One region of the Enterococcus sp. JNUCC 77 genome, then DNA from elsewhere that is predicted to be linked to it. Evidence: predicted binding sites of a transcription regulator. Region 1 holds the regulator's gene; each other region holds the start of a gene.
What was found. Region 1 encodes LexA, which represses DNA repair genes until DNA is damaged. Its sites were predicted from a motif close to CNAACANNTGTTNG; they were not measured.

Region 1 (10,510 bases):
AACTAACTGCAATTGGTGAAATCGCTAAAGTCGTTCCTGCCAATACAAATGACTTTTTTGCAATAGTTTTTCTTCTCATCTTTTTAATTAGATGTTTTTCACTACGTGTTTTATATTGATTCATTGGTACCTCCAAATTATTCCCTAATTATCCTTTTATTTTCATAATAATTATAGGTCATCAAGAAATAATTCACAAACGTTTCAAAATATTTTGATGGATTTGTTAAAAGAGTGTAACATCTGTAATCATTAAGCAACTAAATTTTAATTTCGTAATAAAAAAGAAGCAACCTTTAATAGGTTACTTCCTTCAGATATTTTTTTATAATTGGTTAAATGTATTTACCACATTTTCAGTTGTGAAACCAAATTGTTCTAATACAAATGGTCCAGGTGCTGAGGCACCAAAATGATCAATCGTAATCGTTGTTCCTTCAGTCGTTGCATACCGTTCCCAACCAAAACTTGAACCAGCTTCAATTGCTACACGTTTTTTAACTGATTTAGGTAGAACAGATTCTTTATAAGCTGCATCTTGTGCTTCAAATAAATCAAAACTTGGTAATGATACGACAGAAACATCTTTGCCTTGTTCTTTCAGAACTTTTTGCGCTTCGATTGCTAAGCTTACTTCAGAACCAGTTGCAATTAAAATTCCTTCTGGTGTTTCACCAGATTGTTTAGACACGACATATCCACCGTGTTTCACGCCAGCATCAGTAATTTCTTTGCTATTTGGTAAGACTGGTAAGTTTTGACGGCTTAAAACTAAAATTGTTGGTTTATCATTTGTTTCGATAGCCACTCTCCAAGCTGCTGCTGTTTCGTTACCATCAGCTGGACGAATTACTTGAACATTTGGCATTGCACGCATACTAGCTAATTGTTCGATTGGTTCATGAGTCGGTCCATCTTCACCAACCGCTACTGAGTCATGTGTTAAGACATAAGTGACTGGTAAACCTTGAATCGCAGATAAACGAACCGCTGGACGAAGATAATCAACGAAAACAAAGAATGTTCCGCCATAAACTCTTGTCCCACCATGTAGATGAATACCGTTCATAGCTGCCGCCATTGCAAATTCACGAACACCAAACCAAATATTACGTCCTTCGTAAGAACCTGGTTGGAATTCTTTTTCATCTGCAATTGTTGTATTATTTGAACCAGATAAATCAGCAGATCCGCCCCAGAAAGTTGGTAAATTCTTAGCAATTCCTTGAATCACATCTTTACTAGATACGCGGCTCGCTTGACTTGAACCTTCTTCATAAACAGGAATAGCTTCATCCCAATTTTCAGGTAAAACATTGTTGAAAGCATCTTTAAATTGCTTTGCTAATTCAGAATGAACATTAGCATAATTAGCAAACATTTCATCCCAATCAGCTTCGGCTTTTGCACCTTTATCTTGAATATCTGCTTTAAAACGTGCAGCTACTTCTTCAGGCACTGTAAAATCAGGATATTCCCAACCATAGACTGCTTTCGCCACGTCAATACCTTCTGCTCCTAATGGTGCCCCATGAACTTTACTAGTTCCTTCATCTGGAGCGCCAAATCCAATAACTGTTTTAACTTCAATCAAAGTTGGTTTTTCAGTTTCAGCTTTTGCTTTTTCAATCGCTTTTGAAATGGCTTCTAAATCATTACCATCTTTTACTAAAATATGTTGCCAACCATAAGCTTCATAGCGAGCACCAACATTTTCGGTAAAAGCTTTATTGGTTGGACCATCTAATGAAATATCGTTTGAATCATATAAAGCAATTAATTTGCCAAGTTTCATATGACCAGCCATAGAACTAGCTTCTTGTGAGACACCTTCCATTAAATCACCATCACCAACAAGCGTGTAAGTATAATGATCCATCACTTTAAAACTGTCTCGGTTATAAGTAGCAGCTAGATGTGCTTCAGCCATTGCCATCCCAACAGCCATGGCAATTCCTTGGCCTAAAGGACCAGTTGTTGCTTCGACGCCATCAGTAAAATGGTATTCCGGATGCCCTGGTGTTTTACTTTCCCATTGACGGAAATTTTTCAAATCATCAATAGTAACATTAAATCCTGCTAAATGAAGCAAGCTATAAAGCATTGCTGAACCGTGTCCTGCAGATAAAATAAAACGGTCACGATTTGGCCAGTTTAATGAAGTTGCTGGATTGATGTTCAAATGTTTTGTCCATAATGCATAAGCCATAGGTGCAGCACCCATTGGTAAACCTGGATGACCTGAATTGGCTTTTTGAATTGCTTCAATACTTAATGTACGGATGGTGTTGACACCTAGTTGATCTGTTTTGTCGAACAAAAACTTTTCCTCCTTTTTGGTGCTAAATACTTTTATTATTACAAATTTCATTGTAACCGATTTAATACGGTTATTCAATATAGAAATACATGATTATTTTCTATTATGCAGTCCTTTTTCTTTTTGAATTTTCTTCAATTTATCAGGTGTAACATCTTTTCCATCAGGATCGACTACCTTCATCCCTTCAATATGATGTCTCATCCCACCACGAACAGATTGCAAATACTCTTCACGTAATTCCTTTTGTTCTTTTGTTTCTTCATCAGACAATCCACTTGTTTTTTTCTTTTTTGCTAACTCATTGATACGAGCAATTTTTTCTTCAGAAAGCATTTTATACACCTCACTTTGACTATATTATACATAAAAATTCAAAAAATAATAATTAGAATAGAAAAATAAATACGAACGCTTGTTTGATTTTTTATTCTATGCTAAACTTTGTTTATAGAAAGAGGTGTGATCATGGCAAAGAGAACCGAGACGAAACAATTAGAAGTTCTTCGTTTTATCCATGAACGGGTTGAATTCAAAGGTTACCCGCCAACCGTTCGTGAGATTGGAGAAGCGGTGAACTTATCATCGACTTCAACTGTTCACGGTCATTTAGCAAGACTTGAAAAAAAAGGCTGGATTCAACGAGATCCAACAAAGCCTAGAGCAATAGAATTAACGATCACGGGATTAGAAAAGATTGGTGCTGCACCAAAAGTCATACCAATGTTAGGCGTCGTTACAGCAGGCGAACCGATTCTCGCGGTAGAAGAAGCATCTGACTTTTTCCCTGTGCCGCCAGATTTATCAAGTGAAGATGGCAGTTTGTTTATGCTAACGATTCGAGGAGAAAGTATGATTAATGCTGGCATTTATGACGGTGACCATGTGATTGTACGTAAACAAGCTTCAGCTGTTAACGGAGAGATTGTCATTGCGATGACGGATGAAAACGAAGCAACTTGTAAAAGATTTTATCGGGAGACTGATCATTTTCGCTTACAACCAGAAAATGATACCATGGCACCTATTATTTTAGAAAATGTCTCTATTTTAGGAAAAGTCGTTGGCTTATATCGAAATCATATTTTTTAAGAATCAATTAATCGGTGGAACTCCGATTAATTTTTTTCTTTACAAATCGAACAAACATTCGTATAATAGAAATACGAACGTTTGTTCTATACATATTTTTAAGGAGTGAATCAAAAATGAAAGCTATTCGTCGTTTTGGACTAATTATTGCAGTTTTATTGTTAGGTTTATTGATTGGAAAATTGAGTCTTTTGGCTAACGTACTGTTCTTTTCGGGATTGTTTTTGACTTGGTTCATGCTTTGGGATGACAAGAGATACGCACAACGGCAAAAACGCCGCAAGATGGCACAAATGAATCCACATTATTATCCAGAAGATGAACCACGAGAAGATTACTACTACGTAAATCCTTATGATTATACCGATCATTTTCATAAATCAGCATAATAAAAAATCAGCCAAGGCTACATATAGCTTTGGCTGATTTTTTAATAATCCATCAATGTCAAAATTTCATAATTAGCAATTTTATCACGGCCATGTAAATCTTCTAACTCGATTAAAAATGCACAACCGACTACAATCCCACCAAGTTGTTCAATTAATTCGATCGTCGCCTTAACTGTCCCACCTGTCGCTAATAAGTCATCTGTCACTAGAACCCGTTGTCCTGGTTTGATCGCGTCACTGTGAAGAGTTAATGTGTCTGTTCCATATTCTTTATCGTATTCCACTTCGATTGTTTCTCTCGGAAGTTTACCAGGTTTACGAACAGGTGCAAAACCAACACCTAATTCATAAGCCACTGGGCAACCAACAATAAAACCACGTGCTTCTGGCCCAACGACCATGTCAATTTGCTTTTCTTTAGCATAATCAACAATTTGCTTAGTTGCTTCTCGGTAAGCATCTCCGTCTGCCATTAATGGTGAAATATCACGGAAAACAATTCCCTCTTTAGGATAGTCTTCAATACTTGCCACATAATCTTTCAAATTCATCTGTGTTTCCTCCTGCTTCATACTATAACCTATTTATTTACTTTAATTTTGCAGCCAATTTCTGATGCTTTGGATATCTTCTAATAATAAAAATTTTTCACTATTTATTTGACCTAATCGTTTCTGATAAGCTTGGCTTTCTTCAAATGAACGATTTTCCGGCTGCGAGACAGCTTCCAAAACACCGTTGTCTATTGTAACAAATTTCAACTCGGAAAACACGTGAATCATAAAGACTAGCAGATTCTCAGGAATTCTTAAGTAATTTGAAATGTTTTTTAACTTGTACCGCACATCTAATTTTTGTTGCTTTATGATAAATTTATATAAATCTTTGAATTGTTGCCGATCAGGCATGCCATTAATATAAGCTTGATCACGACTATAAAGATAGAGATAGACTTTTTGAAAGTTACCTAAGTGAACGATTTGTTTCAAAATAGCTAATTCATCTGGACAATCTAATACCACCAATTGCTGATAACTATCAATTTCAGCTGGTAACGCTTGGTCGAATGTGATTATCTGATCACCAAAAATTGGTTGAAAAACTTTTTTAGTCTTTGGTTGAAAAGCTAGGTATAACAGTTTATCTCCGTCAATTTTTTGTTGCCAAGTATGTTTGGCACGACGGTCAATTATTTGCAGACCTTCTGACTTAAAATCAATAAGTCGAAACTGAACTTTCTTCTGTCCATTCCATTCATTGATTTCTAATACGCCAACAAAGGAAAGATCATCTTGTTGTAATTCCTCTTGACTTTCACCAAAATTAAAACCAATAACGTCTACTTCTGACTCTTTGTCCACTAAGCTAAATTTTACATGCTGATGGTCGCCACCAATTAAACGAAAGCCACTCACTTTGCCCGTCTCAAGCATAAACTGTGGAGCAGGGTTATCAGTGCCAAAAGGGGCTAAAACTTTTAATTCATCGGTTAATTTTAAAGAGATATCCGATATAGATATTTTTTCATCGATTAACAAGCTATTGCTTTTTGATAAATCGATCTGATTATTTGAAATATATTGATTCATTTCTGCTTGTAAAGCAGGTATTTTTTCTACGGGCATGGTTAAACCGATAGCTGCTGCGTGACCGCCAAAATGAGTAAAGTATTCTCTCATCGTATTTAACATCGCGAATAAGTCTAAACTATCGACACTTCTACCAGAGCCTTTAGCATTTCCTTCATCATCAATAGCTAATACAATCGCTGGCTTTCCTGTTTGTTTTAAAATATTTCCGGCAACAATACCCAATACTCCAGGATTCCAGTTTTCTTTTGCTAGTAAATGGACTTGTGCTGTCTCATCAAGCATCGTTAAAGCTTCTGCAGTAATATCCTGAACAATTTTTTTTCGCTCATCATTTATTAAATTAAGTTTTTCAGCAAGCTCGTTGGCTAAATCCGGATCAAAAGTAGTCATTAAATCCACTGCTGGATTAGGATCTCCCAAACGTCCGATCGCATTTAAACGAGGCCCGATACTAAAACCAATACTCGTTTCATCAATCTTTTGATAATCTACACCGCTGACTTTTAGTAATTGAGTCAGTCCTAATCGTTGATTTTGCTTAATTACTTGTAAACCTAGTTTAACAATTGTACGATTTTCTCCAGTTAAGGAAACTAAGTCCGCAATCGTCCCTACACAAGCTAGATCAAGCAACTCTACTGGAACCTCTTCAAGTAAAGCCGTTGCTAGTTTAAAAGCCACACCTGCTCCCGATAATTCACCAAATGGATAATTACCACCTGGAAATCTTGGATGGATAATACAATAGGCTTCAGGAAGTTCTGGTGGCAATTCATGGTGGTCTGTCACAATCACATCAATGTTTTGTTGGTTGGCATAAGCAATCGCTTCATTCCCAGCAACTCCGTTATCCACCGTAATAATCAAACTAAATCCTTCGTCAATTTTTTCAGCAAATAATTCTTTATTTGGCCCATAACCATGAATAAAACGATTGGGTAAGACAAAACCGACTTCAGCACCTAATGTTTCTAATGCTTCCTTTAAAATCGATGTACTAGTTATTCCGTCTGCATCATAGTCGCCGTAAATCAAAATCGGCTCGCCTTCCATTATCGCAGTTTGAATACGCTCAACTGCTTTATCCATATCATGAAGTAAAAATGGATCATGTAAATCGCTGATATCGGTATTTTTCAATTCTTCAAAAGCAGCCATCGTATGTATATTTCTTTGCCATAATAATGTAATGAAATTTTCTGTATATCCGGCTTTTTCCATTTCATTTTTAAAATTTTCATCAACCGTTTCGACTGGCGGTATCTTCCATTGATAATTATTTTGTTTCACGCTTTCACATCCCAACTTTAATAGTATAGCATGGAATATTTTTGACAACAAAAAAGAGAACAAATTTTTGCTTATTTGTTCTCAGATTTGCTTTTAATCGTAATAATTTAAAGGTTCACTTTTGTTTTCTGTTTCTTGATTTCTTAATTGATTAATTTCAGCTTCTTTATCTTTTAACATACTTTCATAATTCGCAGTCAAAGTGGCTACTTCTTGTTCATGATCGGTTTTATAATCAGCGATAGCCTGATCAACTTTTTTATCATGATCAGTTTCAAAATCCTTTACTTGCTGTTCAAGTTGTTTAATCTGTTTTCTTTGTTGAAATAAATTCGCACTTGAAGTTAAGAAAACCACTAAGGCACCAATTAGTGCAGAGCCAATAATCACGATGATTAACGGACTTTTGAAACTAGAAAATCCGAAACTAACTGGTACATCTTGACTGTTCAACACGGCAAATAATACGATTAATAAAACTAGCAGAAAACCTACGATCACTTTCCATTGCTTTTTCATCCGCGTCACATCCTATTTTGTATTAAATAAACCGCCAGCCAAAAAATCACCAATTCTTGGGAATAATGTATAAAAGCGGCTAGCCACTTCCATCATATGGGGACGATTAATTTCACGAGTATTCGTACCTACCTTACTGATAATTATCTTGGCTATTTTCTCTGGCGTTAGGACAATCGCACCGATATTTTCTAAGTAATTCCCACTAGGATCCGCCTTACCAAAAAAATCTGTCTCAATTGGTCCGGGATTAATAGTGGTCACCTGAACATTGACCGGTTTCAACTCTAATCGTAAAGCATTAGAAAAACCTAACACAGCAAATTTAGTTGCCGAATAAATGGTCGATTTTGGAGTCGCCATTTTTGCAGCCATTGAAGCAACATTGAAAATATGACCGCTCTTTTCTGCGACCATCTGGATCGCTATTTTTTGTGTGAAATAAAGCATGCCTAAAACATTGACTTCAAACATATTTTTAGCCATATCTAAATCAAAATTTACAAAGTCCTCGAAATAACCGAAACCGGCATTATTTACTAATACATCCACGTTACCTACTTCGTCAGCAATTTTGGCTAATACATTTTCAACACTATGAGGATCGGCAATATCTAATTGAAAGGCATAAGCTGCTTTACCGCTTAAAGCCATACATTTTTCTTTTACTTGACCAATTAAATTGATTCGTCGCGCACAAGTCACAACAATCGCACCTTGTCTAGCAGCTTCATAGCAAATTTGCTCACCAAGACCAGCAGAAGAACCGGTCACAACCACTACTTTATCTGTTAAATCCATTCCAATTTCACTCCTTCAACGGTAAATTATACAAATCAAAATCTTTCGCTATTTTTGTATTTGGAAAATATTCTCGTGCTTCTGCCACTAGTTCTTGAGCATCTTTTGCCAAATAGCGTGCTGAAATATGAGTAAGAATCAATAATTTCACATTCGCTGCTTGAGCAATTTCAGCGGCTTGTTTCGTTGTAGAGTGGAAATACGCCCTGGCCATCTGACTCTCATCTTTTTTAAAAGTGGATTCATGAACCATAACATCACTATCTTTTGCTAGTTCAACTGACTGTTTTGTCACACGGGTATCACCAAAAATAGTTATAACACGACCTTTTTTCTTTTCACCAACAAACTCTTGGCCGTTCAAAACTCGACCATCAGGTAAAGTGACTTCTTTACCTGCTTTTAGTTTCCCGTACAAAGGTCCGGCTGGAATATTTAAAGCAGCTAGTTTTTCTACTTGAAGTGTACCTTCATGATCTGATTCGACAATTCGGTAGCCAAAGCTTTCAATCCCGTGGTCTAATTTCGCGCAAGAAACGGTAAATTGCTTATCTTGGAAAACAATTCCTTCTGCAATCTCAAAAAATTTCAGCTGATAAGAAAGCTTTGTCTTTGAAATTTGTAAGCTCGTCCGGACAAAAGTTTCTAATCCCTTAGGACCATAGATCTCAAGCGGTTCATCACCGCCTTGAAAAGAACGACTACTTAATAAACCAGGTAAACCAAAAATATGGTCACCATGCAGATGAGTAATAAATATTTTTTCAATTTTTCGCGGTTTTAAATTGGTCCGTAAAATTTGCATCTGCGTCCCTTCACCACAATCAAAAAGCCAGACTGCATTCCGTTCTTCTAATAATTTTAATGCTAGTGCACTAACATTTCGATGCTTTGCTGGAACACCAGCACCTGTTCCTAAAAATTCAAGTTCCATCTTATTCCTGTCTTTCTATCAAATAACACCATTTTAGAAGACTTTGTCAGCCAGTGCAAACTTATTTTTCTAGGTTTGAATGATTTTCTTTTTCTTTCGCCATATCTTGGGCTTTTTTAATGTCTTCTTCAACATCATCATAGTCTAAACGCGTAATTTCTCCGCCTAATTCATTCATAATTAATTGATTTAAAGGACGATTGTCATCTTCATCAGCAATTAGCAATAGCGCTGTTGAACCTTCAGAAACTTTATCGATTAAGAATGAAAATACGCCTTGTGCATTACGAACTTCTTTAACATCTTGTGTGCCACCGATTACACTTCCAGTAAACCAACCTAACAAAATGCCGATTGGCCCACCTAAAATACCAACTAGCATCCCAATTAAACCACCAGTGGCACTCTTATTATTACCAGTAAAATCTAAAAAGTCTTCGATCTCAAATTGGTGTTGTCCATCTTCACTATGACGAATAACAGCCATTTGATCACCTTTAACTTCTCTACTCATATGCATTTTTTTCACTTTTGAAAAAGCTTCATACGCTTGTGACGAAATTTCAAAATTCATAATAATTACTCGTTTTTCCATATAAAACACATCCTTTATGCTTTTGTCTAAGTGTATCAATTATTGTAGAAAATGAATACTTAAAAGGCCTTTTTGAAATAAAAATTCTGAAGATCTTAGCATTATTGCTTTTGATAATATCAATTTATCAATGATGACTACCCCACAGTTAACGGCTATGCCACGACCTGCTTATGATTTAGGTTTTCAAGCTTGTGAAGTTTTAAAGGGGGAAATTTCAAATGATAATTATAAAAAAAAAAGCAACTGATTTAATTAACCAGATGCTCTCTTCGTATTTTTTAGTCTACAAATTCGAATTCGTAATTGTTAATTCTGACAATATCGCCATCTTTGGCACCGCGTTTTCTCAAAGCTTCATCAACGCCCATTGAACGTAGTTGACGGGCAAAACGCATCACTGTTTCATCATGATCAAAGTTGGTCATCTTGAATAATTTTTCCAGCTTATCGCCGCCTAATACCCAAGTTGCATCTGGTTCACGAGTAATTGTGAAGGCTGGTTCATCTGATTCATAACCATAATTAACCACATCTTCTTCAATTTCATCCTCATATAATGGAAATTCGGGTGTCACTTCTAATAAATCAGCAGTAGCGTTTAACAAATTTTCCAATCCTTGTTTAGTGAAGGCAGAAATTGCAAAAACCGGGATATCATCAGCAAATTCATCTTCTTTTTCTGCTTGTAATTTTTCTTTGAAGGTTTTTAAATTTTCTTCTGAATCTGGCATATCCATCTTATTGGCTACAATAATTTGTGGACGTTCTAGCAAACGTAAATTATGGCTAGACAATTCATGATTAATTGCCAAATAATCTTCGTATGGGTCACGGCCTTCTGAACCACTCATGTCGATAACATGTAAAATAACCCGCGTACGTTCAATATGACGTAAAAATTGCGTACCTAGACCTACACCTTGTGAAGCTCCTTCAATTAAACCTGGTAAATCTGCAGCAACGAAACTGCGG
Region 2 (10,510 bases), on a different contig from region 1:
TTCAATCATCATTACAGTCAGAATGGGACTGAGCGTGATTGGGTTGTGGGACTTGGCTGGAAATATGAGCTTGTAGCATTTTATGGGAAATAATTTTTATAGATAATCAAAAAAATAGACAGAGACAAAAATCAAATGATTTTCGTTTCTGTCCATTTTTTATTTCATTCCTAGCCGACGTCTAATTCCTGCCACACGGCTACCTAATAATTGATCGGCTGTCCGTGTTTTTAAAGCCAATAAGATATAAACCAAGGCACCTACTGCTGCGGTAATCAAAATAATAATCATCGATTGAACTTTGGAATCTGAACTTAAAACTAAGCTTAAACCAAAACGAACGACAAATGCTACAACCGCCATGATTAAAGCCATTCCGAAAGTTTTTATCACACCTTTGGCAGTCGCTTTAAAATCAAATTGACTGCGGACATGGATTTGGTCGATAATAAACATATTTCCCACCAATAAACCAACAAAAGTTGCAATTAACGGACCGTAGGATTTAAATAAGAAGATTAACGGTACTTGCGTGATTAGTTTAACTAAGACGGCAATTCCTAATAAACGCATGGTTACTTTGTTGCCATCCATTCCTTGAAGCATCGTTGAAGTAACGATGAAAAGCCCCATTAAAATTCCCGAGATACAAGAAGCAATTAATAAATTTGAACCTAGCTGATCCGGCCAATAAAATAGTGTATTTAGTGGATACGATAAGACAATCATCCCTAAGGTTGCCGGCGCCATAACAAAGAAAAATAACTGTAGATTATTCGAAACTAAATGAGACAGTCCCGCTTTATCTTTTTGGGTAAATTTTTCTGTAATTAAAGGTAGACCAGCTGTAGCTAATGCTGTACCCAAAGCAATTACTACCATCGATAATTTATCTGGATTGGCAGATACTAATGCAAATAAACTAGTTAGTTCTCGTGGAGAATAATTGGTAAACAGAGCCATTGTATTTTCAAAAGTGTATTGGTCAATGATTTTAAAGATACTCGTTCCACTACCGATAACAATAAAAGGAACCGCTTGTAAAACCATTTGCCAAACCAATTGACGACCGGAAAAAGAAATTTTATTGTCACTCTCTAAAATTTCTTGACGATAAGCCCGACGATTTTTAAATAAACTATAAAGTAAAACAGCAAAAGCGCAAATAACCCCGATAAAAGCAGCGAAGGTTGATTGGACAACAGCTGAACGATAGTCACCACTACCGATTTTCATGATTAGGTATGTTGCAGCTAACAGATAGACTACCCGAGCAATTTGTTCAACAATTTGTGATAACGCATAGGGTTTCATGTTGCTATTGCCTTGGAAAAATCCTCGTAAAACACTCATTGAAGGAAAAATCAGTAAGACAACACTCAAAGAGCGCATCACTGGAATCAAATCTTGATTTCCTTCAGCTAATATCGGTGCTCCAAAATACATCAGTAAGGTACAGATAACACCCGCGACCATCATTAAGCGCAAAGTGTAAAAAAGTAAATCACGACTTAATTTATATTCATTCATGGAATTATAACGAGCGGTTTGTTTAGCTACCGCAGCAGGAATTCCGGCAGTTGATATCATTAAGAATAAAGCATAAATATTATAGCCTTTAGAAAATAGCGCGTTGGCGACATCTGCGTCAGACCCTAGCCAAATGATCCAAGGAATCATATAAACTGCACCAAGTAAGCGCGATGTAATATTTCCAAACGTCAACCAAGCAGTACTTTGGACCATTTGTCCTTGGGCTGAAGTTGGTTTTTGTGTTTTTTTTGAATTGGTGGGGGCTTTTTCCTCTTTTTGTCGACGAGCAGCACGAGAATTTGTTTTTTCACTTTGCTGAGCTTTTTCTAATTGTTCTTGAAAGGCTTGCGGATCATAAATTTTCGTCTCATCGAAATTATTTTCTTCAGTCATATAAACCAGCTTTCTAAAAAGATTCCTATCTATTTTAACTTTTTCTGACAGTACTTACAATAGAGGATCAAATGAACAAAGAAAATATTTAAGAGTTTGTTCTCTTTACAAAACGAACGTATGTTTGTATTCTGTTATTGAGGTGATGAATATGAATTTTAAATATGAGCTGGAGCCTCGGGGAGATTATGCTTTTATCGATATGAAATCTTTTTACGCCAGCTGTGAGGCAGTGGCTCGCGGAGAAGATCCATTGAAGGCTTTGTTAGTTGTTATGAGTCACACAGACAATACGTCCGGTTTAATTTTAGCTAGTAGTCCGATGGCAAAAAAAGAATTTGGGATTACTAATGTTACAAGAGCTTGGGAGCTGCCATCGGTTGAGGAAAATCCTAAAGTTGCTAAATTAATTAAGGCTCCGCCACGCATGCGGTATTATATTGAGCAAAATCTGATTATTCAAGACACCGTTAGAAAATATGCGGCGGAAGAAGATATTTTATGGTATTCGATTGATGAAGGCGTCGTAGATTTAACTGCTTCATTGAATTATTTTCAGCCAGATGAAAAAACTCGGGCCGAAAAACTCAATAAATTATCCAGAAAAATTCAACGTGATATTTATCATAAAACTGGAATTTATTCAACTATTGGTATGTCCAATAGCAACCCACTATTAGCAAAGTTAGCCTTAGACAATGAAGCCAAAGAAGCAGAAAATATGCGTGCTTTATGGAATTATGAAGATGTCACTGAGAAAGTCTGGAATATCCCCGAAATGACTGATTTTTGGGGGATTGGTCGACGAATGAAAAAGAACTTGCATTTAATGGGGATCACTAATATTCGAGAACTAGCTAATGCGGATCCTGGCTCATTATCTAGCCGCCATGGCGTTATTGGTTTACAGCTGTATCATCATGCTAACGGAATTGACCGTACAAAATTACAAGATCGGTATATTCCTAAAGGTGAAAATATTGGTAATAGCCAAATTTTACCGAGGGATTATCAAGGATCTGAGATGCCGCTAGTCATTCGAGAAATGGCTGAACAAGTAGGGATCCGCTTAAGACGAAGAAAAGCCAAAACACAAACTGTGCATTTATTTATTGGCTATAGTCGCGATGAAGCTGCTTCTGGTTTTAGCCGGCAAACGAAAATTACTCCAACTAACAACACTAAAGAATTAGCTGATGCACTGCTATTTTTATTTAATAAGTTTTATCAAAAAGGTGTTTTCGTACGTCAAATTGGTGTCACTTTTGGTCATTTGGTTTATCAAAATGGCAGTCAGTTAAATTTATTTGAAGAGCCAGAAATTCAGATAAAGCAAGAAAAGATCGATCAAGTTACTGATCGGATTCGCGAAAAATATGGATTTGTGAGCATTGTAAGAGCCAGTAGTAAACTAGAAAATGCGAGAAGTATCAAACGGGCTGGTTTAGTTGGTGGACATAATGGAGGAGCTGGCGGACTGGATGGATTGTAAATGACAAAGTATTTCATTTTTGGTTGATTTTGAATAGCTAAAGTTGTGATGCTTTTTTATGACTGCTATAATAATTAAATCTTTTCAAGTTAAAATTTTTAATAAAAATGACTTGTATATGCTATTTTTAATAGGTCATTAAGGAGTGAAAAATAATCAATAAAAAAATCAAAACTTTAGCCATTATTTCCGCTGCTGCAACGATGGTCAGTTGTCTGGTTCAGTTACTGATTGCCTTGGGTTTTCCGTTGGGAGAATTTGTTTTAGGAGGGGAATATATTGTTGCACCGAGTTCGAAAATAATGATTCATCTAATCTTTTCAGTTGTTTGGGGTATCGTTGTCGCAAGCTATTTATCCTACGGTGGTATATTGCCACTAAAAACAAAAAAACTGACGCAGTTGATTATTTGGTTGAATACCTTATTTGTAAGCTATGCAATTATTTGGAATTTCTTTTTGACAACAAGTATAAAAGAAACACTCCTGATGGGTCCACTAACATTAATAACTGCCGTATACAGTTGGGCCTTGATCTTTTTAAAAAGCGAAAGATCCTTGTGTTTTAAGAAATCCTATTAGAAAGGGGAATTTTCGTGTCTGAGAGGCCACTATTAGAGCAATCATTGTCACCAGAAGAATTTCAGGATTATTATTTTTTAAAAGAAGAATTAGTTGCTTTTCTACGTAACCATCAATTACCAACCTCTGGCAGCAAAGAATTGTTAAATCAGCGAATTGTTGCTTTCTTAACTGATGGAACGATCTTGAAAACAGCATCGAAAAATAAAAATCAGCAACAAATAACTGAAATTTCACTAGAATCATTGATTGAAGAAAACATTATTTGTTCTGAAGTCCATCGGAAATTTTTCAAAGAAACTATTGGACCGAATTTTACCTTCAAAGTGGCTTTTCAAAATTGGTTGAAAGCAAATGCCGGTAAGACTTATGCTAGCGCAATTGAAGCCTATCAGGAAATAATCCATCAAAAACCAATTCGTAAAAAGATTGATGGTCAATTTGAATACAATACGTATATTCGTGATTTTTTTGAAAATCAAAAAGATAAAACACTAACTGAGGCTATAATATGTTGGAAATATAAAAAAAGTTTACCAGGACACAATCGTTATGAAACGTCAGATTTAAATAGTTTAATTTAGAGACTTTATGGAATAACATAAAGTCTTTTTTTATTGATTAAAATATTCTAATAATATATACTAATCGTATTAGTTTAGAGAGAAGTGATGAAATGAAGCAATCAATTTTTAAAAATCTGCGCCAAATTACTTTTATGGCGATAATTTTTCCCGTCAATTGTTATGTTTATGAAACGAAAAATTCATTAATTGTAATCGACATGGGAATGAAAGGTTTCGTGAAGGAAATTGAAGAAATCAAAAGGGCAACCAACAAACCGGTTGAAATGTTATTACTGACCCATGCCCATGGCGACCATATCAATGGTATTCCACAGTTTAAAAAAAGTTTTCCTGAAGTTCCTATTGGAATTTCAAAAAGAGATTATCGTTTATTAAAGGGAGATTTTTCGTTAGATACTGATGAGATGCCTGGCAAAATTAAAGGCGGTTATCCTAAAGTTGAAATGCCAATCGATTTTACATTTGATGATGGAGAACAACTTGCAGATATTCTTGTAATAGTGACACCAGGACATACGCCTGGATCAGTTACTTTCTTGACACCAGAAGGATTTGCGATTGCCGGGGATGCTTTTCAATCAAGGGGACGACTCGCCGTTTCAGGGGATCGGGTGAACTCTTTTCCTTTTCCAGCTTTCGCAACTTGGAGTAAAGAAACTGCTTTAAATAGTGCTAAGAAATTTCAACATTTAGATCTACAACTTTTAGCGGTTGGTCATGGGGATATGTTAGAAAATCCTGATAAAGCTATTGAGCAGGCGGTCAAAGAATTTGAGGTGAAAATAAATGGAAAGAAAAATTGATCGAACAGATATTGTCAGAGAAGGTATGCAACTTTTAAATCAAGCAGAACTTGACGGTGTCACGTTGAAAGCTTTGGCAGAACGGTTGGGGATTAAGTCTCCGTCACTTTATAACCATTTTAAAAATCGGGAAGAATTGTTAGGTATTCTGGCTGAAGCTAGTTTAGCAAATTTCTATCAGGCATTATTCAGTGCAAAGAATACTGAAGAACCAATAAAGAATATTCGCTTGATGGCAGACGCTTATTTAACTTTTGCGTTGGATTATCCTAGTCAATATATCTTGGTGCAAAATCCTAATTATTGGCGTAGTAAAGAAGCAGTCGAAATTTCAAATCAGATTGTTTCTTTAGTCCAAGACGAGTTACAGAATTTCTCCTTATCACCAGAAAAAGAAATTCATTTTGTCCGTTTGTTGCGGGCCTATCTAGATGGTTTTTCCAGTTTTTCCAATCGAGAAGCCTTTAAACTTCCAGTTAGTATTGAGAAAAGTTTTATCTTCGGTTTGGATTTAATTATATCTGGCCTAGTTGAGGAGCGTGAGAAATAATAAATATAATTGAAATTTTGATTGTTACTGTTCGTTTCTTATTAGAAATTTTTACTGTTGGAGGTTTAATTTTCGGAAGTTTTCGTGCGGATAAATTAAGTGGGAAAATTATCTATTTGAGTTTGGCAGTATTCATTGTAGCGGTTTGGATGCTTTTTGGTGCGCCCAAGTCAACTTACCATCTAGCGGGAATCAATAAAATTTTATTAGAGAGTGGTATTTTTTTCATTGGTGGTGTGGCTTATTCGTGGATTTTTAATAAAGAAATTGGCTATGTTTATTTTACTGTAGTTGTAATTGATACAGTATTGCTGCATTTTCTTAAGCTATAAAACAGACTTCAGAAAAAAATAGTTTGACAGACGATATTTGATTCGGTATAGTTCATTTTAGATACCAATGGTATGTAAGAGGTGATTATTTGCCAAGAGGACGAAATCCAGAAGAAACAAAACGAAAAATTTTGGCAGTTGCAGAAGGTCTTTTTTTAGAAAAAGGGTATGACAATACTTCTATTCAAGATATTGTTGATGGTTTAGGTGGCATGACAAAAGGAGTGATTTACCATCATTTCAAGTCAAAATTTGATATTTTACAACAAATCGTCGAAGTAAATGCGCCTGATCCTGCCGAGCACATTTGGATAGGAGAAAATGGATTAGAGAAATTGCAAAATGCATTTAAAGAAGCTTTTACAAATTTCCGCAGACAAGAATTAGCCTATTCGGGGGCGATTGTTGTCAGAAGTCCAAGATTATTGGGAGAACAATATTTAGACATGTTTAAATATTCTGTACCGCGTTTGCAAGAAATGGTGGACGAAGGTGTCGCCGATGGTTCTATTGTGACGGATTTTCCCAAAGAATTAGCTGAGTTAATTGTGCTAACTTTAAATGTTTGGGTTGGTTTTCAAATGTTTACCTTATCTAAAGAAGAATTAAAGCGTAAATTGGCTTTCATTAAGCTTACTTTTGATGGCTTAGGTGTACCAATTATCTCAGATGATTTGTTAACAACAACCTATGATTTATTCGATTATTTAAAAAAAGATGACTGAGGATTCAGTTATTTTTTTAACACTATACATACCGGTGGTATCTATAGTGTTTATATTTTAAAATAATACATACCAATAGTATGTAAAATGAAGGATGATAAAATGAACGGCTTGGTAGAGGTAAAAGACGTAAGAAAGAATTACAACGGAAACGAAGTACTAAAAGGAATTGATTTAGTTGCATTTCCAGGAGAGGTTCTTGTGGTTCTTGGAAAAAATGGTGCTGGAAAATCAACATTGTTTAAACTAATTGGCGGTTTAGCCGAACAAACCAGTGGCGAGATTCAACTCAATCAAAATAATACTGGTTTTAGCATTAATGAACCTGTGTTTTATGAGCATTTAAGTGGCTGGGAGAATTTGGCAATTCATTGTCAATACTATAATGTTTCCGAAGAGAAAATCGGCTATTGGCTGAAAAAAGTTGGACTATCGGTAGAAAATCAGCAACCAGTCAAAAATTATTCATTAGGGATGCGACAAAGACTGGTCATTGCTCGATGTTTAATTCATAATCCGGATATTCTGTTAATTGATGAACCCTTAAATGGATTGGATCCTAAAGGAATTAAAGATTTTCGTGAACTATTGCAAGAATTAAAAGAGCAAAATAAAACGATTATTATCTCTAGCCATATTTTGTCTGAAGTCCAATCAATCGCAAATCGGATTGTCGTTTTGTATGAAGGGAAAATGGTTTTACAAACACTTGCAAAAGATTTTTCGACAGAAAGTCCAACAGTCTTTGAGAATAAAATGATTAATTGGATGGAGGGAATTTAAATGTTTAAATTGATGAAATTAGAAATGAAGAAGAATGATTTTAAACCATATATTTTAGCAGCTGGCATCATTTTGGTTGTCACTCTCATGTTTGCGTATTTTTTTGCAGCTATTCCACTAATTGATCCGTCAGTAAGAGAAGGCTCTCCTGAAGTTACAACCTTAAGTTTTAAGTTAATGATGGTTTTTATTTTAAATACGGCTGCGTTTACTTGTTTGAGCACCACCATGTTGGGAAAAATTGTGATGGCAGCTTATCAAGAAAAAAATGGTTATTTAACCTTGAGTTATCCAATCCAACGAAAGAAAATTTTGGTTAGTAAAATTTGGTTAGTTATATTATTAAATACCCTTTGGACAATTGTGAGTATTACAGTGGTGGATATTATCTTTTTAGGAACCCAAAGCTGGTTGCCATTTTCAAATGAGCCTGTGACTGTTGGGTTACTTGTAGATCAGATTCCACTAATTTTTACAGCTGTTTTTTTAGTTACTTCAATCAGTTTACTGGCATTAGCGATCGGCTGGTGGCGGAATTCATTACCGGCAGCATTATTTTCAGGCTTGTTATTAGTTTGTGTCCCGAGTAATTTGTCTTCCCTCCAGAATATTTTTTTAATTATAGTTGTGGCAGCGATCTACACACTTGCTGCAGTGATCGCTTATCATTTAATGGTAAACAAAGTTAAAAGGATGGAGGTCTAATAATGCGACAGAAAAATTTGATTTTTTTGGTTCTGAGCCAAGTGTTCTCGGTGTTGGGAACGATGATTGTTCAATTCACATTGTCCTTATATGTTTTAGATTTAACAAAATCAGCTTTAACTTTTAGTGTTATTACAGCTTTGTCTATGATTGGTCGATTGGTTAGCCTGCCTTTTTGTGGTATTTTGGCTGATCGCTTACCTAAAAAAAGATTGATGATTTTAATGGATAGTTGTTATTTGGTTTTAACGTTAGGTTTACTAGTAGTGATATTTTATCAGCAATCTTTGGTTTTGATCGGCGGTTTAACAGTCTTGATTGGGATTGTTTCTGCTTTTGAAACACCAGTGGTTCAATCAACTATTCCCTTAGTTGCTGACGAAGCAGCTATTCCAAAAGTTAATAGTGTGATCAGTTCAGTGGGGATGTTAGGAAATTTACTGGCGCCGGTTTTAGCAGGTATGATTTATCGTTTTGATCGTGTAAATCTGATTTATTTTTTATGTATCTTGTTATTTTGTTTAGCTCTAATTTGTGAATTCAGTTTAACCATACCTTATTTAAAAAGACCTATGACAACCTCTGTTTTTAAAATGGTAAAAGACGATTCAAAAGAAGTAATCAATTATTTGAAACAATACCGAGTGATTTGGCATATTTGCTTGATTGCTTTTGCTTTAAATTTCTTTTTGTCTTCCTTTATTCAAGTGGTAATTCCTTATTTTAGTCGAATTCATTTGCAAATTAGCAACCAAGAATACGGCATCATGAACGGCATTTTTGCCTTAGGTAGTTTGATTGGTACGATTATTTTTGGGTTATTGGCAAACAAAATAAATATCCAGTTTATATCGAATTTCTTATTTCAAGCAGGAATATTAATTTTATTATTAATTGGTCCTTTTAAATTTATTTCAAACCCTGCAATCGCCTTTTGGACGATGGTTATCTTAATGGCTCTTATGTTGGCCTTAGTTTCTTTAGTCTCCATGCAAATGCTGGTCTACGTTCAAACCCGCGTAAGACAAGAATTATTGGGAAGAATGATGTCTTTAGTTTTAATTGTAAGTACTTTAGCGATGCCTCTAGGACAGTTATTGTATGGTTGGTTGAGCCAAGTGATGGCAGTAGAGAATTTGTTTTATATTGTTATAATTATTAGTCTTTTAACCTGCTTAATGGCATTTTTAGCTGGAAGAGCTTTTCGAGTTAAACAAAAAGTAATTCATGTAGAATAAGTTTTAAAATGAGGCCGGTAAATCCTGCCTTTTTTTATTCAACGCCACTATGGTAAAAAGTCGTAATAATTTTGGCCATTTCTTCTGGTGATTCAGGCTTTGCTTGTTCTAACCATTGGGATACAGCGTTTAAAAATCCACCTGCTTTAAAAGCTAATTGATAGGGCTGTTTATTTATTGGAAAGTCACTTGATTGAAAAACAGACTCAAAAAGATGGTTATAGCTACTAAAACTAGTTAGCAGGAAATCAAATAAATCATTTTTTTTAAGTATTTGTAGTAGTTGCCACTGATCTTTTAGAAAATAAAAATGTTGGCAAATGATTTTTTCTTCGTCTGTAATACCAAGGTTCTTTATCTCTTGAAAATGAACGAGCAAAAGTTGAGTAAGATGGTCATGGATGATGTCTTTTTTAGAGCGATAATGTCGATAAAAAGTGCGCCGATCTAATTGCGCTTTTTCAGCAATCTGTTTAATCGTAATTGATTCATAAGTTTGTTCTTCCATCAAATTATATAATGCTTGCCAAAGCCACATTTTTGATTGGCTAATCTGTTTATTTTTTTTCATTGGATTCCTGCCTCATATTGAATAATTTGTAGCACTTTTTAAAAAGAATTGAATTCCTTATTTTCATCAGTATATAATCATTCCATAAATGTCACAAGTGTGACAAAAGGAGACTTATATGGAATTACGAAGATTTGGTGGAACGGAATTAAAATTGTCACCATTAGGTTTAGGAACTTGGCAGTTTTCTAATAATGTAGGAATCGGTGCGCGATTT
Region 3 (10,510 bases), 230 kb from region 1:
TATTTATAAAACATATATTTCATCAGTACCCATCGACGTAGCCCCATGTCCTCTTTATAAAAGACAGTAGTTCCCCAACGATTATCTTTTAATAATTTTTCAGCAAGTTTTTTGTCCTCGTTGTTTTTAGCGTACTTTGTAAACACATCATTTGGTACACCCATCCATAGAACTGCTTTATCTGGTTCCGCCATACCGTAGTCAGTTTGTTGGAAAGGGATCTCAAAAATGCGATCTTCCGTTACATACTGCGCAAGATTAAATCCATTCAAAACAACAAAAAAACTACTGCGTCCCTGACGTAAATTAATTTCAAATAATTTATATTCCCCGTCACGAGAATCATACTTCATGTCAAAATTAGCAAACCCAGTATAATTTATTTTTTCTAGAAAGCTTTTAATCGTTTGATAAATTTTTTCATTGTACTCCGGTAAAATCGCTACGTAATTCCCGACAGCTTCAGGAGAAGGATCTTCTAACAAAGGATGACCTAAGCACATCATACGAACATTATGATTTTGATCCACATAAGCATTCAACACCCGCATATTGCTGTCATCACCAGGAATAAAATCTTGTGCAATCATTTCACTGGTATAACCATTTTCATAAATTCGTTTCAAAATAACGTCAAATTCATCACGGTTATCGAAAATAAAGGCTTTTTTTCGTCCTTCAAAATCGACTGACAACCATTCAACACTATCTGCTGGTTTTAAAGCCACCGGAAAATCAAATGGCAACGCTTGTGTCAGTAATCCATCTTCTAACATATCTTTGGTAATAATGAAAGTTTTTGGATAAGGCAAATGATATTCCTCGCAAATATCATAGAAACTAACTTTACTCATTAATCGCTCTAATAATGAAAACTCAATGTATGGACAAACATACCACTGGGACAATTCATCTTTGTGTTGAGAAATGAGTTCTGCATAACCATCACCACATGCAATTAACAAATAGCGCGTATTGGAATCATTATATTTTTCTTTTGCTAAACGACGCATTTCTTCAATAAAAACTGGATCTTTTGCGAATCCTGAAATTGTATGAATCGTTACAATTTTGCTATATTTTGTTGGCGCCAATTGTAAGCCGGCATATGCTTCAACATGAATACCATAAGCTTCATGAAATGACCGTGCCATGCCATAAACATTAATGTCACTACCTAATAAAATCGGCACAAATTTTTGTTGTTTATTCATTTGATTACCCCTCTAAACTTAGTCCTTTCAATAATACCACAAAGAAAAATGCAAGCAAAGAAGAGCTGTTCTTCCCGCTTGCATTTTTAAAATTATTTATCTAACACACGATTTAAGTAATAGCCGGTGTAGCTTTCTTTCACTTTAGCAATTTCTTCAGGTGTACCAGTTGCTAAAATAGTTCCTCCACCATCGCCGCCTTCAGGACCTAAATCAATCACATAATCAGCTGATTTAATCACGTCTAAATTATGTTCAATTACTAATACCGTATTACCTGCATCAACAAAGCGTTCTAAAACCTTCAACAAACGAGCAATATCATCAGTGTGTAAACCAGTAGTTGGCTCATCCAAGATATAAAAGTTTTTCCCATTAGAATTTTTATGGAGTTCTGAAGCTAATTTCATCCGCTGAGCTTCACCACCAGATAAAGTAGTTGCCGGTTGTCCCATCGTCACATAGCCTAAACCTACGTCGACAATTGTTTTTAGTTTACGATGAATTTTAGGAATATGTTTGAAGAATTCAACCGCATCTTCCACTGTCATCTCTAAAATATCAGCAATATTTTTTCCTTTATAATGGACTTCTAAGGTCTCAGAATTATAACGTTTCCCATGACAAACTTCGCAAGGCACATAAACATCTGGCAAGAAATGCATTTCGATTTTGATAATGCCATCACCTTTACAAGCTTCACATCGACCGCCCTTTACGTTAAAACTAAATCGTCCTTTTTTGTAACCACGAATTTTAGCTTCGTTAGTTTTAGCAAATAAATCACGAATATCATCAAACACACTAGTGTAGGTTGCTGGATTACTTCTTGGTGTTCGTCCAATTGGACTTTGGTCAATATCGACTAGTTTTTCAATTTGATCATAACCAGTAATCTTTTTAAATTTACCAGGTTTGTTAGAATTACGATTTAATTTTTGTGCTAAGGCTTTTTTCAAGATTTGGTTAACTAAAGTAGATTTCCCAGATCCGGAAACACCAGTCACCGCAACGAATTTGCCTAAAGGAAAGGCTACGTCGATATTTTTTAAGTTATTTTCCGCTGCACCAGTCACCTTGATTTCCTTGCCATTACCTTCGCGGCGCTCTTTAGGAATTGGTATTGATTTCTTTCCAGATAAATATTGCCCAGTTAAAGATTTGGAGTTTTTAGCTACTTGTTTTGGTGTTCCCGCTGCCACGATTTCTCCACCTTCATCACCAGCTCCTGGACCAACATCAATTAAATAATCGGCTGCCCGCATCGTATCTTCATCATGCTCCACCACAATTAGTGTATTTCCTAGATCTCTCATTTTTTGTAATGACTGAATCAGACGATCATTGTCTCGTTGATGCAAACCAATCGAAGGCTCATCTAAAATATATAAAACGCCTGATAAATTCGAACCAATTTGAGTTGCTAGGCGAATTCGCTGCGCTTCACCACCTGATAAAGTTCCAGCTGCTCGACTTAATGTTAGATAATCTAAACCAACATTTTTTAAGAAACTTAAGCGGTCACCAATCTCTTTCAGAATGGGTTGAGCAATCACAGTTTCTTGGTCACTTAGTTTAGCAGCCTCGAAAAATTCTAATGTCTGATTAATCGCACCTTCACTAACTTGACCAATATTTCTTCCGTCTACTTGAACCGACAAAGCTTGTGGATTTAAACGGTAGCCACGACAAGCTTGACAAGTTAATTCAGTCATATAAAGTCGCATTTGCTCTCTCGTGAAGTCACTATTTGTTTCGCGATAACGACGATCTATATTTGCGATAATCCCTTCAAAAGGAACTTCTACATCACGGACACCACCAAAATCATTTTCATAGTGGAAATGGAAGTTTTCACCTTTAGAACCATTTAATATAATATCTTTATGTTCTTCCGGTAAATCTTCAAATGGTGTATCCATATCAATACCAAAACTTGTTGCTGCTTGTTCCAACATTTGCGGATAATACTGAGAGCTTATTGGATTCCACGGAATCAAAGCCCCTTGCCGTAAAGTTTTAGTCGTATCAGGAATCACTAAATCTAAATCAACTTCCAATTTTACGCCTAAACCATCACATTCTGGACACGCGCCAAATGGTGCATTAAAAGAGAATAGCCTTGGTTCTAATTCACCAACAGTAAAGCCACAATATGGACAGGCATAATGTTCACTAAATAACATTTCTTCTTCTCCGATAACATCAACCAAAGCATAGCCGTCTGCTAGTCTCAATGCTGCTTCAAAAGAATCAAATAATCGTGAACGAATACCCTCTTTGATAACAATTCGGTCAATCACAATCGCAATATCATGTTTTTTGTTTTTCTCTAATTCAGGAGCATCGGTTACATCATAGACTTCACCATCTACCCGCATTCGAACATATCCTTCTCGTTGAATCATTTCAAAGACCTTTTTATGTTGGCCTTTTTTCTTGTTAATCACTGGAGCTAAGATTTGAATTTTCGTTCGATCAGGTAAGTCTAAAACTTTATCTACCATTTGTTCAACTGATTGAGAAGTAATTTCAATGTGATCATTGGGACAAATTGGATGCCCCACGCGTGCAAATAAAAGCCGTAGATAATCATTTATTTCAGTTACTGTACCAACTGTTGAACGTGGATTTTTACTAGTCGTCTTTTGATCAATCGAAATGGCTGGACTTAAGCCATCAATACTATCGACATCAGGTTTATCCATTTGTCCTAAAAATTGACGGGCATAAGCAGATAAACTTTCAACATATCGTCGTTGGCCTTCTGCGTACAAAGTATCGAAAGCCAAAGAACTCTTACCGGAACCAGAAAGACCTGTCACTACCACCATTTTATCTCGTGGGATAGTGACATCAATATTTTTTAAATTATGGGCTCTCGCACCATGGATTACAATCTTATCATTTGCCATAGTTTACTCCTGTTTCTTATAAATTCATTGTTTTTTTAAGCATAATCTTTTCAACCGAAAAAAGCTCAATTTTTACTCAGCTGCTTTTAATTCAAGAATTGCATCTCTTAAAGTCGCTGCCGTTTCAAAGTCTAAAGCTTTTGCGGCTTCACGCATTTCATCTTCCATTTTAGCAATAAATTCTTTTTTCTCTGTCTTAGATAATTCGTCAAAAGAAGTTGTGTCATAAGAAATTTCTTGATCTTCAGCAACTTTACTAATACTTATCAGTTCTCGTACTTCTTTGATAATTGTTTTTGGAACCATATTGTGATCTTGATTGTATTTTTCTTGAATTTCCCGACGACGAGAGGTTTCATCCATTGCTTTTTGCATCGAATCAGTGATCTTATCAGCATACATGACAACTTTACCAGATGAATTTCTTGCAGCCCGTCCAATCGTTTGCACTAATGAACGCTCGCTTCTTAAGAAACCTTCTTTATCAGCATCTAAAATAGCCACTAATGAAACTTCCGGCACATCCAATCCTTCTCTCAACAGGTTAATACCGATTAACGCATCAAATTTTCCCAAACGTAAATCTCGGATAATTTCCGTTCGTTCTAACGTCTTAATATCACTGTGGAGATATTTGACCCGCATTCCTAATTCTTTAAAGTAATCTGTTAAATCTTCAGACATCTTTTTCGTTAAAGTCGTAATAAAGACCCGCTCATTTTTCTCAGCACGTTCATTAATCTCTCCAACTAAGTCATCGATTTGACCCATGATCGGTCGAACTTCTATAACTGGATCTAATAATCCCGTTGGTCGAATAATTTGTTCGATTACGGTATTTGTTTGTTCATATTCATAAGGTCCAGGTGTGGCAGAAACATAAACAATCTGATTCACTCGTTCTTCAAACTCTTCTAAGCGTAGTGGACGATTATCCAATGCAGATGGTAAACGGAATCCATAATCTACCAACATTTGTTTTCTAGCCCGGTCGCCATTATACATTCCGCGAACTTGTGGCATCGTTACGTGAGATTCATCAATTACTAATAAGAAATCATCTGGAAAAAAGTCAATTAAAGTAAACGGTGGCTCTCCTTCAGAACGGCCATCCATATGGCGTGAATAATTTTCTATCCCAGAGGTATACCCCATCTCCCGCATCATTTCAATATCATAATTTGTCCGTTGCTCTAAACGTTGGGCCTCAAGTAGTTTATTGTCTGCTTTCAAAACTTCCAATCGTTCATCTAATTCTTTTTGAATGTTGGCAATCGCTTTTTCTAGATGATCCTCGTTTGTTAAAAAGTGAGTAGCTGGGAAGATTGCAACATGCTCTGTCTCACCAACAACCTCACCAGTCAGTGCGTCAACTTCACGAATGCGGTCAATTTCATCACCGAAAAATTCAATCCGTAATGCCCGTTCATCTCTTGAAGCTGGGAATATTTCGACAACATCTCCTCTTACGCGGAAACGCCCCCGTTGGAAATCTATGTCATTTCGTTCAAACTGGATATCAATTAGATTACGTAATAATTGATTACGGTCCATCTCCATACCAACTCGCAATGAAACAACTTGTTCCTGATATTCCTTTGGTGAACCTAATCCAAATATACAAGAAACTGAAGCAACCACTATCACGTCATTTCGTTCTAATAAAGAACTTGTCGCTGAATGTCGCAATTTGTCGATTTCATCATTAATAGAGGAATCTTTTTCAATATATGTATCACTGGAAGGGACATATGCTTCTGGTTGATAATAATCATAATAACTAACAAAATACTCGACCGCATTGTTTGGGAAAAATTCTTTAAATTCCCCATACAACTGTCCAGCTAAAGTTTTATTATGAGCAATGATTAAAGTTGGTTTATTTACTTCTTTAATTACGTTAGAAATTGTATAAGTCTTCCCTGTACCTGTTGCACCTAAAAGGATTTGAGCCTTTTTTCCATCAACAATCCCTTCAGATAATTGGTTAATAGCTGCTGGTTGATCACCAGCCGGCTGATATTTTGAATGCAGATCAAAAGTGTTTTCGGTCTGTCTATCGATCATTATATACGCCCCTTTCAAAATAAAATCTCAACAACAAATTATATCATACCGAACATACTTTCGCTATTTTTTACTCTTGAATAGTTAATATTTTCTTTATTGCCAATAATCTAACATCAGATGTAAGAAGTTTCTGATTATTTTTTATTCTGGGTTCTAATTTACTTGTCATTTATCCTTTTCCTACAATATAATAAGTGAATGCAAAAGATTTAGGAGGAAACATATGAAAAAGAACAAATTTTTAATGTATCTGTTTTTCATGTTGGTAGGGATTCTAACATTGGGATTTGCTTCAACTAATGAAGCAGCAGAAAAAACTTATAAAATTGGAACAGATTTAACTTTTGCTCCATTTGAATTCCAAGATAGTTCTGGTGAATACGTCGGAGTTGATGTTGATCTAATAAATGAAATTGCCAAAGAAGAAGGCTTCAAAATAGATTTGCGACCACTTGGATTCGATTCATCCATCCAAGGCGTGCAATCAAATCAGTTAGACGGCATGATTGCTGGCATGAGCGTGACGAAAGAACGAGAAAAAACTTTTGATTTCTCTGATTCTTATTTTGATGGCGGTATTCAGATGGCTATTCAAGCTAGCGACAATGAAATTAGTTCTTATGATGATTTGTCAGGAAAAACTGTCGCAGCTAAAGTAGGAACTCAAAGTGCTAGCTTTTTAGAAGAAAACCAAGATAAATATGGCTACTCAATCAAAAATTATGATGCTGCTGATGCTATGTATAATGCCCTTAACAATAATAACGTGCAAGCGATTTTTGATGATTATCCAGTCTTAGGCTATGCGATAACAAGCGGCCAAGATTTTAAATTAGTTGGCGACCAACAAGAAAGTAATCCTTACGCCTTTGCGGTAAAAAAAGGTGAAAATAGTGAACTTTTGAAAAAATTCAATGCCGGACTTAAAAAATTAAAAGCCAGTGGAAAATATGATGAAATTTTAAATGAATATATTTCAACTGGATCAGATAATGCTACAACTACCTCTAGTTCGGTTTCTGAAATGAAAAAAATCACACCATTAAAGGATAGCTACACAGTTGTCAGTGACTCAGCCTTTGCGCCTTTTGAGTATGAAGACGCTGACGGTGTTTATAAAGGAATCGACGTTGATTTATTAACGCGGATTGCTGAATTGCAAGGATTTACTTTAGATATGAAATATATCGGCTTCTCAGCGGCATTGCAATCCTTAGATTCTGGTCAAGGCGACGGCATGATTGCTGGTATGACCATGACGGATGAAAGAAAAGCAAATTATGATTTTTCTGATTCGTATTTTGATAGCGGTATTCAGCTTGCTGTAGCTGAAGATAACGATGATATAAAAAGCTATGATGATCTGGCTGGAAAAACTGTCGGTGCAAAAGTGGGTACGGAAAGTTCTGACTGGTTACAAAGTCATGCTAAAGAATATGATTTTGACGTCAAAAACTTTGATACTGCCGATCAATTATATGATGCAGTTAAAGTTGGTTCAATTGATGCTATGATGGATGATTATCCTGTTATCGGTTATGCCATTAATCAAGGACAAGCCTTGAAAACGCCAATTGAACGAGAATCTGGCGGACAATACGGTTTTGCCGTTAAAAAAGGGAGTAACCCAGAATTAATCGAAATGTTTAACGAAGGCTTGAAAGAATTAAAACAAACCGGAGAATATGATGAGATTGTCAATACCTATATCGGTAATGAAAGCTCATCAGAAAATAGTAATGCTGACAGTGTAGACGAATCTACCATTTGGGGTCTAATCAAAAATAATTATCCTGCCTTATTAGAAGGATTATGGAATACCATTGTTTTAGCTTTGGTTTCATTTGCTTTAGCTTTAATTCTCGGAGTGATTTTTGGTTTGTTCCGAGTATCTCCAATCGGCTGGTTAAGAACAATTGCTGGAATCTATATTGATATCATCCGTGGGATTCCAATGATGGTATTAGCCTTCTTCATTTTCTTTGGCTTGCCTGGAATGACTGGTATTACCATTCCCGATTTTGCAGCAGGAATAATTACCTTAACCCTGAATGCCAGTGCTTATATCGCCGAAATTGTTCGCGGCGGGATTAACGCTGTACCAGTTGGTCAAATGGAAGCCTCCCGTAGTCTAGGGTTAGGCTATAATAAAACGATGCAAAAAATTGTCTTACCTCAAGCAGTCAAAATTATGATTCCTTCTTTTATTAATCAATTTGTTATTAGTTTGAAGGATACAACAATTATCTCGGCCATTGGGGTAGTGGAATTACTACAAACTGGTAAAATTATCGTGGCACGAACGACGCAAAGTTCTTATGTCTACCTAATTATTGCTATTATGTATTTGGTCTTAATCACGATTTTAACAAAACTTGCTAATCGCTTAGATAAGAAGGTGAAATAATGAGTGAAAAAATAGTTGTAAAAAATCTCGTCAAAAAATTTGGCGACAATACCGTTTTAGATGATTTAAATTTAACCATTAAAGAAGGCGAAGTGGTTTGTATTATCGGCCCTTCTGGCTCAGGAAAAAGTACATTTCTTCGTTGTTTAAATCGCTTAGAAGATCCAACTTCTGGGCAAATTTTAGTAGATGGTCAAGATTTAACTTCAAAAGAAACCAATATTAATGCTGTCCGCCAACACATCGGAATGGTGTTTCAACATTTTAATTTGTTTCCTCATCTATCTGTTTTACAAAATATTACTTTGGCACCAATGGATTTAAAAGGCACTTCAAAAGCAGATGCTGACAGACGAGGTGAAGAATTGTTGGCACAAGTTGGACTAGCTGAGAAAAAAGATGTTTATCCTGATAGTTTGTCCGGTGGTCAAAAACAACGTGTAGCGATTGCCCGAGCGTTAGCTATGAATCCTGATATCATGCTGTTTGATGAACCTACTTCTGCTTTGGATCCGGAGATGGTTGGAGATGTACTACAAGTTATGAAAGATTTAGCCTTGCAAGGGATGACAATGGCTATCGTAACCCACGAAATGGGCTTTGCAAAAGAAGTTGCCGATCGAGTTATTTTCACAGACGGTGGTAAAATTTTAGAAGACGGTACTCCAGAACAAGTCTTCGGCAATCCTCATAACGAACGAACCAAAGATTTCTTGAATAAAGTTTTAAATGTATAAAGTAAAAGTACGCCGAGTAAACTCGACGTGCTTTTTTTCATATAAAAAAAAAGAGTACTGCATCTCTGCAATACTCCTTCACTATCAAATTAAGCTTCGATTTCTGAAACAATACCAGAACCAACTGTACGTCCACCTTCACGAATAGAGAAAGTTGTACCTTGTTCAATGGCAACTGGGTGAATCAAATCAACTTCGATTGTCACGTTATCGCCAGGCATTACCATTTCAATTCCTTCTGGAAGCATAATATTACCAGTAACATCAGTTGTCCGGAAGTAAAATTGAGGACGGTAATTATTGAAGAATGGTGTATGACGTCCACCTTCTTCTTTACTCAATACATAAACTTCAGCTTTAAACTTAGTATGTGGTGTAATTGAACCAGGTTTAGCAATAACTTGTCCACGCTCGATTTCATCACGTGTAATACCACGTAATAAGATACCTACGTTGTCCCCTGCTTCACCATAATCTAAAGTTTTACGGAACATTTCTAAACCAGTTACAATTGCTTTTTGAGTTTCTGGTTTAATTCCGACGATTTCAATTTCATCGCCGACAGATACTTTACCACGGTCGATACGACCAGAAGCAACAGTACCACGACCAGTAATTGAGAACACGTCTTCCACAGGTAGTAATAATGGTTTATCAGTGTCACGTTCTGGAGTTGGAATATATTCATCAACAGTATCCATTAATTCCATGATTACTGCTTCTTGTTCAGGATCGCCTTCTAAAGCTTTTAAAGCAGAACCTTTAAGAACAGGAATATCATCACCTGGGAAACCATATTCAGATAATAGTTCACGAACTTCCATTTCAACTAAGTCGATTAATTCTTCGTCATCTACTAAGTCAACTTTGTTTAAGAAGACGATTAAGTATTTAACACCCACTTGGCGTGATAATAAGATATGTTCACGTGTTTGTGGCATAGGACCATCAGTTGCAGATACAACTAGGATTGCGCCATCCATTTGGGCAGCACCAGTAATCATGTTTTTAACATAGTCCGCGTGTCCTGGTGCATCGATATGTGCATAGTGACGTTTTTCAGTTTCATATTCAACATGGGCTGTATTAATAGTAATCCCACGTTCTCTTTCTTCTGGTGCTGCATCAATACTTGCATAGTCTTGAGGATTTGCTAATCCTTTTTTA

Region 2: ACVWNY_RS17325 (Y-family DNA polymerase) is a predicted target of LexA. The motif match lies at 2,040-2,053, and genes of this name have one in related genera.
Region 3: uvrB (excinuclease ABC subunit UvrB) is a predicted target of LexA. The motif match lies at 6,246-6,259, and genes of this name have one in related genera.

Annotation. Positions count from the first base shown of each region.
Region 1 covers NZ_JBTHIG010000001.1:1,379,869-1,390,378, forward strand. The annotation lists gene ACVWNY_RS06840 (glucosaminidase domain-containing protein) at 1-124, opposite strand, end outside; gene tkt (transketolase) at 326-2,320, opposite strand; gene ACVWNY_RS06850 (DUF896 family protein) at 2,414-2,656, opposite strand; gene lexA (transcriptional repressor LexA) at 2,789-3,412, shown strand; gene ACVWNY_RS06860 (hypothetical protein) at 3,529-3,801, shown strand; gene ACVWNY_RS06865 (adenine phosphoribosyltransferase) at 3,843-4,355, opposite strand; gene recJ (single-stranded-DNA-specific exonuclease RecJ) at 4,398-6,686, opposite strand; gene ACVWNY_RS06875 (LapA family protein) at 6,780-7,205, opposite strand; gene ACVWNY_RS06880 (SDR family NAD(P)-dependent oxidoreductase) at 7,218-8,006, opposite strand; gene rnz (ribonuclease Z) at 8,014-8,940, opposite strand; gene ACVWNY_RS06890 (DUF456 domain-containing protein) at 9,002-9,535, opposite strand; gene ACVWNY_RS06895 (hypothetical protein) at 9,636-9,785, shown strand; gene obgE (GTPase ObgE) at 9,817-10,510, opposite strand, start outside.
Region 2 covers NZ_JBTHIG010000002.1:871,358-881,867, forward strand. The annotation lists gene ACVWNY_RS17315 (hypothetical protein) at 1-93, shown strand, start outside; gene ACVWNY_RS17320 (putative polysaccharide biosynthesis protein) at 160-1,926, opposite strand; gene ACVWNY_RS17325 (Y-family DNA polymerase) at 2,078-3,418, shown strand; gene ACVWNY_RS17330 (DUF6434 domain-containing protein) at 4,014-4,583, shown strand; gene ACVWNY_RS17335 (MBL fold metallo-hydrolase) at 4,676-5,389, shown strand; gene ACVWNY_RS17340 (TetR/AcrR family transcriptional regulator) at 5,373-5,939, shown strand; gene ACVWNY_RS17345 (DUF2568 domain-containing protein) at 5,957-6,271, shown strand; gene ACVWNY_RS17350 (TetR/AcrR family transcriptional regulator) at 6,361-6,996, shown strand; gene ACVWNY_RS17355 (ABC transporter ATP-binding protein) at 7,099-7,779, shown strand; gene ACVWNY_RS17360 (hypothetical protein) at 7,780-8,484, shown strand; gene ACVWNY_RS17365 (MFS transporter) at 8,487-9,722, shown strand; gene ACVWNY_RS17370 (TetR/AcrR family transcriptional regulator) at 9,757-10,293, opposite strand; gene ACVWNY_RS17375 (aldo/keto reductase) at 10,412-10,510, shown strand, end outside.
Region 3 covers NZ_JBTHIG010000001.1:1,154,121-1,164,630, reverse strand. The annotation lists gene ACVWNY_RS05830 (carboxylate--amine ligase) at 1-1,214, opposite strand, end outside; gene uvrA (excinuclease ABC subunit UvrA) at 1,307-4,129, opposite strand; gene uvrB (excinuclease ABC subunit UvrB) at 4,202-6,196, opposite strand; gene ACVWNY_RS05815 (amino acid ABC transporter substrate-binding protein/permease) at 6,423-8,606, shown strand; gene ACVWNY_RS05810 (amino acid ABC transporter ATP-binding protein) at 8,606-9,343, shown strand; gene tuf (elongation factor Tu) at 9,433-10,510, opposite strand, start outside.